DNA from 2 places in the Ureibacillus sp. FSL E2-3493 genome. Region 2 is predicted to be linked to the other one. Evidence: riboswitches for the same ligand, from Rfam matches in the RefSeq annotation. Region 2 holds a riboswitch; the other holds the start of a gene.
The links. A riboswitch is a leader RNA that binds a small molecule or an ion and turns the genes downstream of it on or off. The one in region 2 is predicted to bind S-adenosylmethionine.

Region 1 (7,495 bases), 650 kb from region 2:
TGATAAGCAGCACGCCATCGCTCTAAAGCAGACTTTGCACGTTTTTTACCTACGATATCAATATCAAATCCTGCATCTTCAAAAATTTGAAGTGGAAATTTCCCTTCCTCATATTCTTTAATGGCTCTTGCTTTAAATTCATCTGTATATGTTATTGCTTTTTCACTCACTGCTTTTACATAAGGATGTTTCTTGAGTAATTTCTGTTCTTGATCTGTAAATAACTTTTTCGACATGTTCTTCCGCTCCATCAACCATTTATTTTATTTCATTATAAATAAAAGTACCCTATAAGAGAGACCTTTTTTCAAGTGTCTTTCTTATAGGGTACATTTTACTTTTGCCCGCTCTTTTTATTTTATTTATCTTTTTTATAATTCTCCCAGAAGGTTGCGTTTTTAATTCCTAGTTTAATAGGGTCAAATACTGGATCTTTCCCCTCTTTTTTCTGTTGCTCGTAATCTTTCAACGCTAACATAGCTGGTTTCATTAATATGAGTATTCCGATTACATTAATCCAAACCATTAAACCTAATCCTAAATCGCCAAATTTCCAAGCTAAATCCGATGTACGGATTGCCCCATAGAAAGTGGAAATGATGAGGACAAATTTTAAGACCCAAGTAAAGAATTGTTCCCTTTTCTGGGTGAATAAGTACGCCACATTCGTTTCAGCAATATAATAATAGGCCATAATTGTAGTAAAGGCAAAGAAGAACAGCGCAATGGCCACAAACATCGAACCAAAATCATTTAAGGCAGGGAATGCTTTATTTACGGCTAATTGTGTGAATTCTGAATAAGTAGCCCCTGCTACATTTTCAACTACTAATTCCCCATTAGCATCTCCTACATTTGTGTTATATGTACCCATAAACAATATCATTAATGCTGTTGCTGAACATACGAATAATGTATCAATATAAATAGAAGCCGCTTGTACTAAACCTTGCTTAGCTGGGTGGGATACTTCAGCTGCTGCTGCAGAGTGTGGTCCTGTACCTTGTCCTGCTTCATTCGAATAAACTGCACGTTTTACACCCCACGCGATCGCTGCACCAATCATCCCGCCAAAGGTCGCATCAACATTAAATGCGCTACGAATAATAAGGGCAAATACATCTGGAACAAGGGAAATATTCATTATGATTACAATAATGGCTAATAAAATATAGGCAACAGCCATAAAAGGAACGATAATTTGAGCTGCGTTTGCAATACGTTTCACGCCACCTAAAATAATAAATGCTAATATCGCTACAACAATTAAACCAGTAATCCACGGTTCAACACCAAAAGCATTATTTACCGCACTAGTAATCGCATTTGATTGTACCCCTGGCATTAAAATAGCTACGGCTAAAATGGCAGCTACGGCAAAGACAACGCCAAACCAACGCTGACCTGTACCTTTTTCTAAATAAAAGGCTGGACCTCCTCGGTAAACACCATTTTTCTTTTCTTTATAAATTTGAGCTAATGTTGATTCCACATATGCAGTTGATGCTCCAATAAATGCCGTTACCCACATCCAAAATACAGCACCTGGTCCACCAAAAGCAATAGCTGTAGCTGTACCTACAATATTACCCGTACCAACTCGACCGGATAATGCTATTGATAGAGCTTGGAATGACGAAATACCCGCTTCCGATTTTTCTCCTGTAAACATTAGGACAAACATATCCTTAATTTTTCGGACTTGAACAAATTTCGTTAAGATGGAGAACAGTAGTCCGACGATTAAAATACCATAAATCATTACTGGACCCCATAACATATCGTTTAACCACGTAACAATCTCCTCAATCATGGATGCACCTCATTTTCATTTATTATTTAGAATATTCTTTATATTACATAAATTAAAACCTCAATTCAATAAAAATTTTTATCTATTACTATAAAAATAAAACGTTAGAATATTAAGATAATTTATTGTATTCATTTTCATTATTCTACTATTTGGAATTCGCATAAAAAAAGACTATCCAACGAAAGGAATTTCATGGATAGTTCTTTTCTTTAAATGTCATTTTATTTAATAATGTATCCTAACGAACGAATAACATTATTGATAAAGTCCTTCTCATACGTAAATACTTCTTCCCGTTCATAATCATGATATAAGTTATGATAACTGTTCGGCCATTCTTTATATTGAATTTCCGACGACATTTGATTAAATAACCATTTTCTTGCAGGCTGAGGATCAGTAATTTTATCTTCTTTAGCAACCATTAACAAAATGGGTAATGCTAATGTCCCTTCCTGTTCTGCCGTCATATTTTTCATTAAATTATGGATATCTTTAAACCATCTTACCGTTACATTGGAATGATATGGTAAATAATCAACCATTTCATTGTAGCCGTCTAAATTTCTAGTTAACATATTTTTATCGAACTTCAACGAGATTTTTTTGTTCGATGCTATAGTTCCTAAACTTGTAATTGCATTCGTAAGTAAATTAGCCGTTTTCTTTAAATGAAGCCAAGGCGAAGCTAAAATTAGACCTGCACATTCCACTGTATTCTTCTTTAAAAATCTAATAGCTAATGTTCCACCTAATCCATGACCAATAATAAAAACCGGCAACTGATATGTTAAAGCACTTTCCATTAACTTTTTAATATAATCTAAATACTCTTCAATCGTTTCGTCATGAACCTTTGAATATTTTAAATGTTCGCCATGGCCTGGCAAATCTCCCATAACAATGTGATAACCTTCTAAGCGAAGTTTTTCAATTAACCAAGCATACCAACGATGATGTTCAAAAACGCTATGTATGATAACGACTACTGCCTTTGCTTGTCCATCTGCTTCCCATTTCCACATAACGCACCCTCCTGCCCATTACTTATTCAGTTGTGGATATATATACCAATTATTATTTTCCATACTTTTATTTATTTGATACGATAATAATATATCATACTTAGAAACGAGGTATTTTTCGATGATTTATCCATTTAAAAATAAAAATCCTAAAATAGACCCATCTGTATTTATTGCCGATAATGCCGTAATTACTGGTGATGTCACAATTGGTGAAGAGACGTCCATTTGGTTTAATACGGTAATTCGTGGGGATGTATCAGCTACTATAATCGGGAAACGCTGTAGCATTCAAGATTTAAGTTGTTTGCATCAAAGCCCGAACAATCCTTTAATCATAGAAGACGAAGTAACAATTGGCCACCAAGTAACATTACATAGCTGCGTGATTCGTAAACGAGCATTAATTGGGATGGGGTCCATTATATTAGACGGTGCTGAGATAGGAGAGGGTGCATTTATCGGTTCTGGTAGTTTAGTACCACCGGGTAAAAAAATTCCACCTAATTCTTTAGCAATGGGTAGACCAGCAAAAGTAGTTCGTATGGTTACCCCAGAAGATAGAGAAGATATGGACCGCATTATCCGAGAATACGTTGAAAAGGGACAATACTACAAATCAATTCAAAAATAATGTTCTTAAGTGAGTGTAAACTTTCATGTTACACTCTTTTTATTAAAATCTTCGAAGTATTACCTCTATTTTTTGTTCATATAAATAAAGAAGGGGTGCTTCGTAATACGTCTTATAAAGGGATCTGAATGGTTACTAATCAGCCTTATTATTTTTACTGCACCGGTCATCGTATTTTTAACTCCCCTCATCATATCGATTGCATTAGATGAAATAGGGAGCGACCAACTAATTTTGTTTTTTCAAAAAATCCTTCTGTATGTTTTTATATTCGCTTTTTCCTTAATTGTTTTATACATTTTATCTATTGTAAAAAGGATGCTTAAAACATTATTTAAATTTTTCTTCCATTAATTTTTCTTTTACATATTCATTCCGAAATAAAAAAAAATCTGCTTAATTTCTATTGAAGTGGGAAAAACCACCTTAGAAATCTCGCAGATTTTTTCTTGTTATCTATGAATCAGCCTAATTTTCTTTCATGTAGAAAATTAAAGTCCGGCCTTTTCTCTTAATTTTTGAGCGATATCAGTGTTTTCCCATGGGACATCTAAATCTGTGCGACCAAAATGACCATAAGTAGCCGTTTGTTTATACATTGGACGACGTAGATCAAGCATTTTAATAATGCCAGCTGGGCGTAGATCAAACAATTCACTTACCCATTCTACTAATTTATTTTCTTCTACTTTACCTGTACCAAACGTATCCACTGATATTGAAACAGGTCGAGCTACACCGATGGCATATGCTAATTGAACTTCAGCACGCTCTGCAAGACCAGCTGCTACGATATTTTTCGCTACATATCTTGCAGCATATGCGGCAGAACGGTCTACTTTCGTAGGATCCTTACCTGAGAATGCCCCGCCACCGTGACGAGCATAACCACCATACGTATCGACAATAATTTTACGTCCTGTTAAACCAGCATCCCCTTTAGGACCACCGATAACAAAACGTCCTGTCGGGTTAATGAAGTATTTTGTTTCATAGTCGATTAAATCAGAAGGAACAACTTCATTAATTACTTTTTCTTTTAAGTCTTGTTGAATTTGTTCCAATGTTACATCTTCATCATGTTGAGTAGAAATAACAATCGTATCAATCCGAACTGGATGATTGTTTTCATCGTATTCTACTGTAACTTGAGTTTTACCATCGGGACGTAAATATGGAATTTCCTTTGATTTCCGAACTTCCGTTAAACGGCGAGCTAATTTATGAGCTAAGCTTATTGGTAATGGCATTAATTCTGGCGTTTCGTTACATGCAAATCCAAACATTAAACCTTGGTCACCAGCACCAATTGCTTCGATATCTTCATCAGTCATAGATCCTTCACGTGCTTCTAAAGCTTGATCTACACCTAACGCAATATCAGGAGATTGTTCTCCGATAGCAGTTAATACTGCTAAATTTTCTGCATCGAATCCATATTTCCCACGTGTATAGCCAATTTCCGCAACAGTATTGCGAACAACACTTTGAATATCAACATATGTAGATGTTGTAATTTCCCCGGCAACTAACACTAATCCAGTTGTTACCGTTGTTTCGCAAGCTACCCGTGCATTTGGGTCTTCAGAAATGATTGCATCTAAAATAGCATCGGAAATTTGATCACAAATTTTATCCGGATGCCCTTCTGTTACACTTTCTGATGTAAACAGTCGACGGTTTGTCATTTGATTTCCTCCTAAGTTTATAGCGAGACTCTTTCCTCGTTGTTGATACGGTACTCTATTACCCATGTTTAGCCCACTTATAAAGATTAGTACTTCAAGCCGTCACAATGATATTTTTTGTTTAGCTTAAATTTTCCATCTTTTTAAAGATAGTTAAAAAGGACAGTAATTGTATAATGAAATATGTACAAAAACATGTTCTGAACAATTTTTAGCTACCTTTTGTGTTAGATTTCGTATAAAATGTATTGTAGAACATTTTTGAAATCTAGTTTTTATCGAGTGGCATCAAAAGTTATGGCAAGTGAAATTCACTTATTCGTAATTTGATACATGGATTTAGAAAGGCACATATAAAATAGGTAGTTAAACTATCCTTTTCATTGTGTTCTAAATTGAAAAAAAAAATTCCTCTACTCAAGTACTTTTGCATGAGTAAAAGGAATTGTCGTTTCATTACATTACCTTTCACTCTTATCGTTCAAGGGTATCCCCTTGCATCAGGTTGGCACCATCGCATTATAAAATGAAAATGCAGGTTGCCGGGCTTCATAGGGCCTTGACCCTCCACCAGCTCGGGATAAGAGTATCCGTTCAACACAACATCTTACGTAAAGTAACTTTAATTGTCAATGGATTTTACCTAAATCATGAAATGTTTTAAAATTATAAAATAATTTTCAGGAATTAGTATAGATTATTTAAATCAATGTGTTATACTATTTTTGAAATTAATCAACCCTCCCAATGCAAGTGGGAATTCTTAAAAAAGGATGGTATTAAATCGATGAATTCAGTAGAAATTGCAAATGAACTGAAGGAATTATTAAACGGAGAAAATATAAATGTTCAACTTTCAGTACCACAATTAGTGGAAAAAGCTACCGAACGTGGAGAGGCAACATTAACTGTAGATGGCGCTTTACGTGCTGAAACAGGTAAATATACTGGCCGTTCTCCTAAAGATAAATATATTGTAGAAGAAGAAAGCACAAAAGACAAAATCGACTGGGGTAATGTAAACCGTCCGATTTCTGCTGAAGTGTTTGATAACCTTTACGTTAAAGTTGTAAACTATTTAAAAGAAAAAGATGAGCTATTTGTATTCAAAGGGTTTGCAGGAGCTGATAAAGAATCACAACTTCCAATCCAAGTAATTAATGAATATGCATGGCACAATCTATTCTGTCATCAATTATTCATCCGTCCAACAAAAGATGAGTTAGCTTCTCATGTGGCTGAATTTACAATTGTTTCAGCTCCTACCTTTAAGGCAGATCCAGCAGTAGATGGTACTACTTCCGAAACATTCATTATTGTATCTTTAGAAAAGAAAGTCATTTTAATTGGTGGTACTGAGTACGCTGGTGAAATGAAAAAATCTATTTTCGGTATTATGAACTACCTATTACCAGAACGTGATATCCTGTCAATGCACTGTTCAGCAAACGTTGGTGAAGCTGGTGATGTAGCGTTATTCTTCGGTTTATCTGGTACAGGTAAAACAACTTTATCTGCTGATAGCAATCGCAAGTTAATTGGTGACGATGAACATGGATGGTCAGACAATGGCGTATTTAACATCGAAGGTGGTTGTTATGCAAAAACGGTTAACCTTTCCGCTGAAAAAGAACCGGAAATTTATAACGCAATCCGCTTTGGTTCCGTTTTAGAAAATGTTGTAATTGACCCAGAAACTCGTATTCCTGATTATGATGATGTAACATTAACGGAAAATACTCGTGCTGCTTATCCGATTCATTTTATCGATAACATTGTTACACCTTCCGTTGCAGGACATCCGAAAACAATCGTATTTTTAACAGCTGATGCTTTCGGAGTATTACCTCCAATCAGCAAATTAACGAAAGAGCAAGCAATGTACCACTTCTTAAGTGGATTTACTTCAAAATTAGCAGGTACAGAACGTGGCGTAACATCTCCTGAGCCAGTATTCTCTACATGCTTCGGTTCACCATTTTTACCACTTCCAGCAACTCGTTATGCTGAAATGTTAGGTCAAAAAATTGATGAACACGGTTCTCAAGTATTCTTAGTAAACACTGGTTGGACTGGTGGAGAGTATGGTGTTGGAAACCGTATGAAGCTTTCCTATACACGTACAATGGTTCGTGCTGCTATTGATGGAAAACTTAATAATGTTGAGACTACACAAGATGCAATCTTTGGATTACATATCCCGACTGCCGTAGAAGGTGTACCAAGCGAAGTTTTAAATCCTCGTGAAGCTTGGGCAGATAAAGAAGCTTATGATAAAAAAGCAGCTTATTTAGCAGACTTATTTAAAGAAAACTTCAAAAAGTTCACAAAC
Region 2 (7,495 bases):
AACGATTCAGGTGTCTCATGATAATGACCTTCCTCATCAGGCAACCCAGCATTAGGGTAGCAACTAATATAACTTGTTGATAAATCTGCTAATGAACGAATATGATCTGTCATAAACTCCGGACCTGTCGCACAGTTTAAACCGATTGAAAGAGGTTTAATATGTTCAATGGAAATATAAAAGGCTTCAATTGTTTGACCAGCTAATGTTGTACCCATTGGCTCAATCGTAGCTGATATCATAATCGGGAGTTCTTTCTCCGTTTCTCGAAATGCCTGATTGATTCCTAAAGAAGCAGCTTTTACATTTAACATATCTTGACTTGTTTCAAGTAAAAGTAAATGGCACCCAGCTTCAATTAATGCTTTCGCTTGCACATAAAAGTTTTCCGAAAGCTCATCAAAAGTAATGCCGCCTGTTACCGAAAGGGTTTTCGTAGTCGGCCCAATCGCACCCGCAACAAAACGTGGCCATTCGGGAGTAGAATATGCTTCAACTGCTTCTAGCGCTAATTCAACTGCTCGTTTATTAATTTCTTCTGCCTTTTCACCAAGTCCGTATTCGTTTAAAACAAGCGGCGTTCCCCCAAATGTATTTGTACAAATAATATCTGCACCTGCTTTTAAATAACCTAGGTGAATATTTTTTACGACGTCAGGCCTTGTTAGAACTAAATTTTCATTACAACCTTCTAAAACTTCTCCACCAAAGTCTTCAGCTGATAAGTTTTCTCGTTGTAACATCGTTCCCATTGCACCATCGATAATTAATATTCGTTTTTGCAATTGTTCCTCAATCAGATGGTTAAGCATTTACTTTTACTCCTTTGTTTTGCTCATCAAGTTGTTTGATATATTGCATTAATTGAATTGTTAAATCGTAGCGTAAAAATGGCGTGATTAAATAAATTCCATTAAAACGACTAACCGCTGTATCAAGTAATTCCCTAGCAATTGCTACCCCTTCTTTAGCTTCTAGAACTTTATCACCTTCACAAGCTTCCATTCTTTCTAACACTTCATCTGATAATTTAATTCCTGGCACTTCATGGTGTAAAAATTCTGCGCTTCTAAAACTTGTTAATGGCATAATTCCAATATAAATAGGAGTATCCAAATGTTTCGTTGCTTCGTAAATTTCCTCAATTTTTTCCTTTGAATAGACAGGTTGAGAAATAAAATAATCTGCTCCGTGTTCAATTTTTTTCTCAAGCCTACTAACTGCTCTATCCAATACCCGGACATTTGGGTTAAAGGCGGCTGCGACGGAAAAATTCGCTTTTTTACGCAACACTTTACCAGAGAAGGAGATACCTTCATTTAATTGTTTTATTAGAGAGATTAACTCCATGGATGAAACATCATAGACGCTAGTAGCACCAGGGAAATCCCCAACCTTTGTTGGATCCCCTGTCACCGCTAAAACATCGTGTAGGCCAACAGCATTTAGTCCCATTAAGTGGGATTGTAATCCAATTAAGTTACGGTCACGACAAGTAATGTGTGGCATAACTCGGATATTATGTTGCAATTTTAATATAGAGCCCATTGCGATATTACTAACACGAGGAGATGCTAAAGAATTATCGGCCATCATAATGATATCCGCCCCTTCGTTATAGAGCGCCTTGGCCCCTTCCACAAAAGTATTGATTTCCAAATGTCTCGGTGTATCAAGTTCAACAATGATCGACCGTTCACGCTTTACCTTTTCATGTAACGGTTCTGCATTTCTTGGTTCCGCCTCTTGAATGACGATTTCTTGAATCGGCTTTGCTTCTTTTGTAATGATCGGGTTTAAGTTTACTAGCAACTTTTTCGCCGCTTCAATATGTTTTGGTGTCGTACCACAACAACCGCCAATTAAACGGACACCTTGGTTGCGTAGTTGCACTGCTGCTCGAGCAAAATAATCCGCTTCCGATTCGTATATTACTTTCCCTTCTTCGATAGCTAGCAATGAAGCATTGGGATAGGCGGATAAAAGTGCCCTCTCTGGAAGTTCTACACCTTCAAAGGCTTGAATCGTGTGATGAGGGCCTAATCGACAATTCACCCCGACGATATCAGCTCCTATCTTTTCTAATTGTTGTAAGGCTACATTTAATTTCAAACCATTTTGTAAAACGCCAGGATCATGCATTGAAACTTGCGCAATAATTGGCATATTGGTAATGGAACGAAGCATTTTGATTGTTTCCGAAAGTTCCTTGAAGTCATAATATGTCTCTAGTAATAAACCATCAATTTGACCATCAATTAATACAGTCGCTTGTTCACGAATTGCCGTTAAAATTTCTTCAAGGGTTGTATCGCTTTTTCTTACACCGCGAATCCCTCCGATTGAACCGATGACAAATTGTCCGCCATTGGCTGCCTTTTTTGCTAGGGCAATGGCAGCCTCATTGATTTCTACCACTTTCGATTCTAGTCCGTACCGTGCTAGTTTAATGGCATTGGCACCATATGTATTTGTTTGAATAACATCCGCACCTGCTGCAATATATTCACCATGAATTTTTTCAATCACATCCGGTCTAATAATATTCATTTCTTCATGACAATTATCAAGACCATAGGAATATAAAAGTGTCCCCATCGCTCCATCAGCTGTTAACACCTTTGACTTCAATGCATCAAGAAGCCTCATCTTCGCCATCCCCTTCTCATTTTTCTAAAATTTCAGTTTATTTACGTAAAATAAAAAGCCTTCTTTATGAAAAGAAGGCTAATAATCCAATGATTTTCCTCCTTATCTTCCGGCTTTTCGCCTGCTGGATTTAGCACCTTACTTGAAAGTTGGTTGCTGAAGCTTCATTGGGCCAGTCCCTCTGCTTCTCTTGATAAGAAATTATTTAAAAATTTTTAATATTAGATTGTATAATATCTTGAAAAAAGGTTTTCGTCAATACGTTTTTAACCATTCAATGATTATAAAACTTCTAACACTTTTTGTGCTGTATTTTTACCATTTTCAATACACGCACCAATTCCTACACCAAAATAGGAGCATCCCGCAATAAAGAGATTTGGATACTTTCGATTTAATTCATTTACAACAACTTGCAAAGCTTCATTATGGGCAATATCATATTTCGGCATTTGATTAATCCACTTTTTAATATTCACCACAACTGGTTGCTCTTCAATATTTAAGCTTAGTCTGACATCTTCTAATGCAACTTTTGTTAGCTCTTCTTCTGACATAGAAGCTAACTCTTCATATCTCGGATTATTATTTTTATAGAAAAGTCGAACAAGCAAATTACCGTTTTTCGATGTATGCTTCCATTTACGGCTCGTCCAAGTAGAAGCATTACAAACTAAATCACTATTATGGGATACGATAAATCCAGTGCCATCTGCAGGGAGAACTGAATCTGGAATATCAAATCCTAAATACATTGTAATAGCTGAACCATTTGTAAACTTCTCTAGTTGTCCATCAAGTTCTTGATCATTTAACACATTTTTTACAACTGTATTCGGTACGGCTAATACAACGACATCCGCTTGAATTATCTCACCATTTGAAAATGCCACTTCATATCCGTTATCGTTTTTCAATACACTTGTCGTTTCAGTATTTTTATAAAATTCCACTTGTGGAAGCATTTCCTCTAACCGATTGATGAGAGCGGACAATCCATTTTTAAAGGAAATAAATTTTTTATTCGCCGCTTTTTCAAATTGTTCTTTATGGGCTTCAAACCCTTTCATAATACTGCCGTACTCATTTTTATAATCCACTAAGTAGGGCAATGTGGAAGCAAGGGATAATTGATATAAATCTCCCGAGTAGACTCCAGCAAGTACAGGAGCAATTTGCTTCTCGACAATTTCTTTCCCTAAAAAGTATTCTAAAAACTCCCCAATGGAGCTTTCTTTCGTGAAACTTGTATTTGGGATATCGCTATCTTCCAAAACCCGTTTTTTTCCTTCTTCAGAAATTAACGTACTTGCCTGTAACGATTCGATACTCATCGGAATTCCAAAGGTAGATCCTGCCGGTATAGCATGTAATTCATTATTTGTATGAATATAAGATATTCCCGTTTCGTTATATACTAGCTCTGATTCAAAGTCTAAATCGGAAATGAGTTCAAGCACACTAGGATGCCGCGCAACAATGGAATCTGCCCCTGTTTCCATAATGAATCCTTTTTCCTCAACACTATGCATTTTGCCACCTAAATAGGGGTTTTTCTCAGCTAGAATGTAACGTACTCGCTCTTCTTCTTTCCCTTGGCGGATTAAATAGTGCATCGTACATAACCCTGTTATTCCTCCTCCAACTACAACAACTGTTTTCATCATGCCAACTCCCTAACCGTTCAAAATATTTATATTAGTAACTTTATCTTTACATACGTTTTAGTTCCTCTACAAATTTAGCACAACAAAGGTAGACGAACAAATTGTCTGCAATAAAAAAAGAGATTTCTTTCAATATGAACTGCCTTAACCCATTCGATGAATAGCTAGCTGATAAAGACCGGTCAAAAAAGAAATCTCTTTCCATTATTCTATTTACTCCGAAATATCCATTTGATGCATTGCCGCTTTACGCCATTTACTCGCTTCTTTTTTATCCTTCGGAACATCTAAACCTAATTCATAAATACTTGCGATATTTAATTTCGCTTGGTAATCTCCAAGCAGCGCTGCTCTTTTATAATAATAAAGTGCCTTTTTACCATTCCTCGGTACTCCCATTCCATTTTCATATAAAAAGCCGAGATTATAAATCGAATCGATATGGTGGGATTTGGCAGCTTGTTCAAACCAGTGTAAAGCTTGCAGCACATCCTTTTCTTGTCCAAGTAATCCGTCTAAAAATATTGTCCCTACGCGATATTGAGCTTCCTCATAACCGCCATCAGCAGATTTTAAGTAAAATTGAAAGGCACTTTCCTCATCTATCTTTACACCAATCCCTTGCTCATACATAATGCCAAGCGTATACATTGCTTCCACTACATGATTTGATGCTGCAAATTTAAACCAGTGTAAAGCTTCTTTTTCGTTCACGGAAACCCCTTCACCGTTTAAATACATATCAGCCAAATTATTCGCAGCATGAGCGTGTCCTTCTTCAGCTGCTTTTTTATAATATTCGAATGCCTTCTGAACATTTTCTTCCACCCCTAATCCTTCAAAATAACAATTTCCCAGCTCATACATCGCTTGTAAGTCCCCTAAATTGGCTGCTTCATTTAACCAATGGATTGAACTACTAAATTGTTCTATATGACGATAGATATTAGAAATCTCCAACATTGCATGAACATTCCCACCTAAAGCAAGGTCGTATAAATTTAATGCATCTTCTATTTCATCTGTGTGAAATAAATCGGGATAATTTTTCAATAATTTCTCAAACGTTGCACGATTATGAACCACTATGATCTACACCTTTAAATAGATTTAATATAGGATACCCATTACTTTTCTTTAAAATATTCGACTAAGTAATTTTTAAATTGATTTGCGGCAGGAGACAAATACCGATTAGCTGCCCATGAAACACCAATTTTCCTTTCACATATCGGCTCACTAACACGGATTTTGCAAACATTATAGTCATTTAATCCTTTCACATTCGGAATTAACGAAACACCTAAACCAGCACCAACGAACCCGGCAACGGTATGCATCTCCTCAGCTGCAAAGGTAATGTTTGTTGTAATCCCTGCTTCTTTAAACAACTTATCAACAATTAGACGTAAAGCATTTCCCCGTTTAATCGAAATAAAGGGTTCATCTTTAATTTCTTCAAGTTTAATGGACTCTCGATTTGCAAAGCGATGATTTTTCGGAACAATTACAAATAGCTCCTCACTCCATAGCTCAATCCAGTCAATTTCGATCGTCTTGGATCTAATTCGTTGGGATAAACATAAATCAATTTGACCTTCCTCCAACCACTTTAACAAATTATAGGAGGCAGCTTGTGTTAAGGTAAATTTCATATTTGGATATCTTTCTGGAACATGGGCCATTAATTCTGGTACAACTTCCATTCCAAGGGTATGAATAAATCCAAAGGCTACTTCACCAAACCCGGGCATCACTAACCCACCGATTTCTTCCTTTGCTTTTTCAAACTCCTCTAAAATGATATCTACACTATTTAAAAACAGCTTGCCGTAACGGTTCAAATTAATTGAACGGCCTTGCCGATCAAATAGAGGTACCCCAATTTCTTGTTCAATATTTGAGATGGATTTACTTAATGCAGGTTGTGATATATTTAACTTTTCTGCCGCATGGGTCATATGTTGCATTTCTGCTACTGTTTTAAAATATTCGAGCTGCTGAATTTCCATTTCGTATCCCTCTCTTTAATTGATAACTATTTGGAATGATTATGATAAAAACAATAAATTGTACTTATGTATTGTTAACACTATAATAATGTTAAACATCAAGTTTGCATATCAAATTTTAAATAAAAAAACAACACTTTGCCTAAAAAATTCTCATGTTTGTCACAACTAAATATTAAAGGAGTCTATTAAAATGAAAATCATTCCTCCAAAACCATTTACGATTGAGAAAGGTAATCGAGCCGTTCTTTTACTTCATGGTTTTACAGGAAACACAAACGACGTAAAACGATTAGGAAGATATTTATCCGACCGTAACTATACTGTACATGCACCATTATATAAAGGACATGGTGGTGACCCAAATACACTGATCCAAACAAATCCAATCGAATGGTGGAACAGTGCATTAGAAGGGTATGACGAGTTAAAAAAACGAGGCTATGAAGAAATCGCCGTAGCCGGTGTATCCCTTGGTGGCATCTTCTCTTTAAAATTAGGTGAAGAACGTCCTACAAAAGCAATCGTTACAATGTCAGCTCCTGCTTTAGCAAAAAGTGTAGATAGTTTACAAGAACGAATTATCGACTATACGATTAAATATAAAAAATTAGCCGGCACATATGATGAACAAGCGGATCAACCTCAAGAGTTGGCAAAAAAATTCCGCATGCCTTCTTTAGAATATTTACAAGGTATGATTAATGAAACAAGTGCTAAACTTCCAGAAATTCAAACTCCGGTTCACATTTTACGTGGACTTCGTGATGACGATTATTATTGTCAAAGTGCTGACTTAATATATAACTCTGTAAAATCTCGCATTAAGTCCGTTAAAAGTTTTATCAATTCAGGGCATATTTTAACCCTTGATAAAGAAAAAGAACTTGTATTTGAAGAAGTATATCGTTTCTTCGAAGGACTTGAATGGAGCGATAAAAAAAATCCAGTTTCATGATATGAAATGGAGAAAAGTTGTCTATATTAATAACGTATCCCCTAGCAAATTTTTGTGGTAAAGGTAATCCCAAAACCACAAATTCCCCAATTTGCTATAAAATATATGTCCAAGTGACATACATCCCTTTAAAACAAGCTACGTTTAAGATTCCCCGTCTTAAACAAGTAGCTTGTTTTTTATTTCCCATTAATTTGATTCGATTTTTC

Region 1: another riboswitch for S-adenosylmethionine. It lies ahead of metK (methionine adenosyltransferase); the one in region 2 lies ahead of MHH69_RS16270 (bifunctional homocysteine S-methyltransferase/methylenetetrahydrofolate reductase).

The regions. Positions count from the first base shown of each region.
Region 1 is NZ_JBBOPK010000001.1:2,518,236-2,525,730, forward strand. Features, by position in the region: one part of gene MHH69_RS12865 (IS3 family transposase) at 1-236, opposite strand, end outside; gene MHH69_RS12870 (alanine/glycine:cation symporter family protein) at 359-1,813, opposite strand; gene MHH69_RS12875 (alpha/beta hydrolase) at 2,038-2,841, opposite strand; gene MHH69_RS12880 (gamma carbonic anhydrase) at 2,963-3,475, shown strand; gene metK (methionine adenosyltransferase) at 3,967-5,163, opposite strand; SAM riboswitch class I at 5,635-5,750, opposite strand; gene pckA (phosphoenolpyruvate carboxykinase (ATP)) at 5,951-7,495, shown strand, end outside.
Region 2 is NZ_JBBOPK010000001.1:3,167,469-3,174,963, forward strand. Features, by position in the region: gene metH (methionine synthase) at 1-812, opposite strand, end outside; gene MHH69_RS16270 (bifunctional homocysteine S-methyltransferase/methylenetetrahydrofolate reductase) at 805-2,649, opposite strand; SAM riboswitch class I at 2,749-2,849, opposite strand; gene hemG (protoporphyrinogen oxidase) at 2,931-4,313, opposite strand; gene MHH69_RS16280 (tetratricopeptide repeat protein) at 4,530-5,402, opposite strand; gene MHH69_RS16285 (LysR family transcriptional regulator) at 5,444-6,328, opposite strand; gene MHH69_RS16290 (alpha/beta hydrolase) at 6,522-7,286, shown strand; gene MHH69_RS16295 (endonuclease Q family protein) at 7,476-7,495, opposite strand, start outside.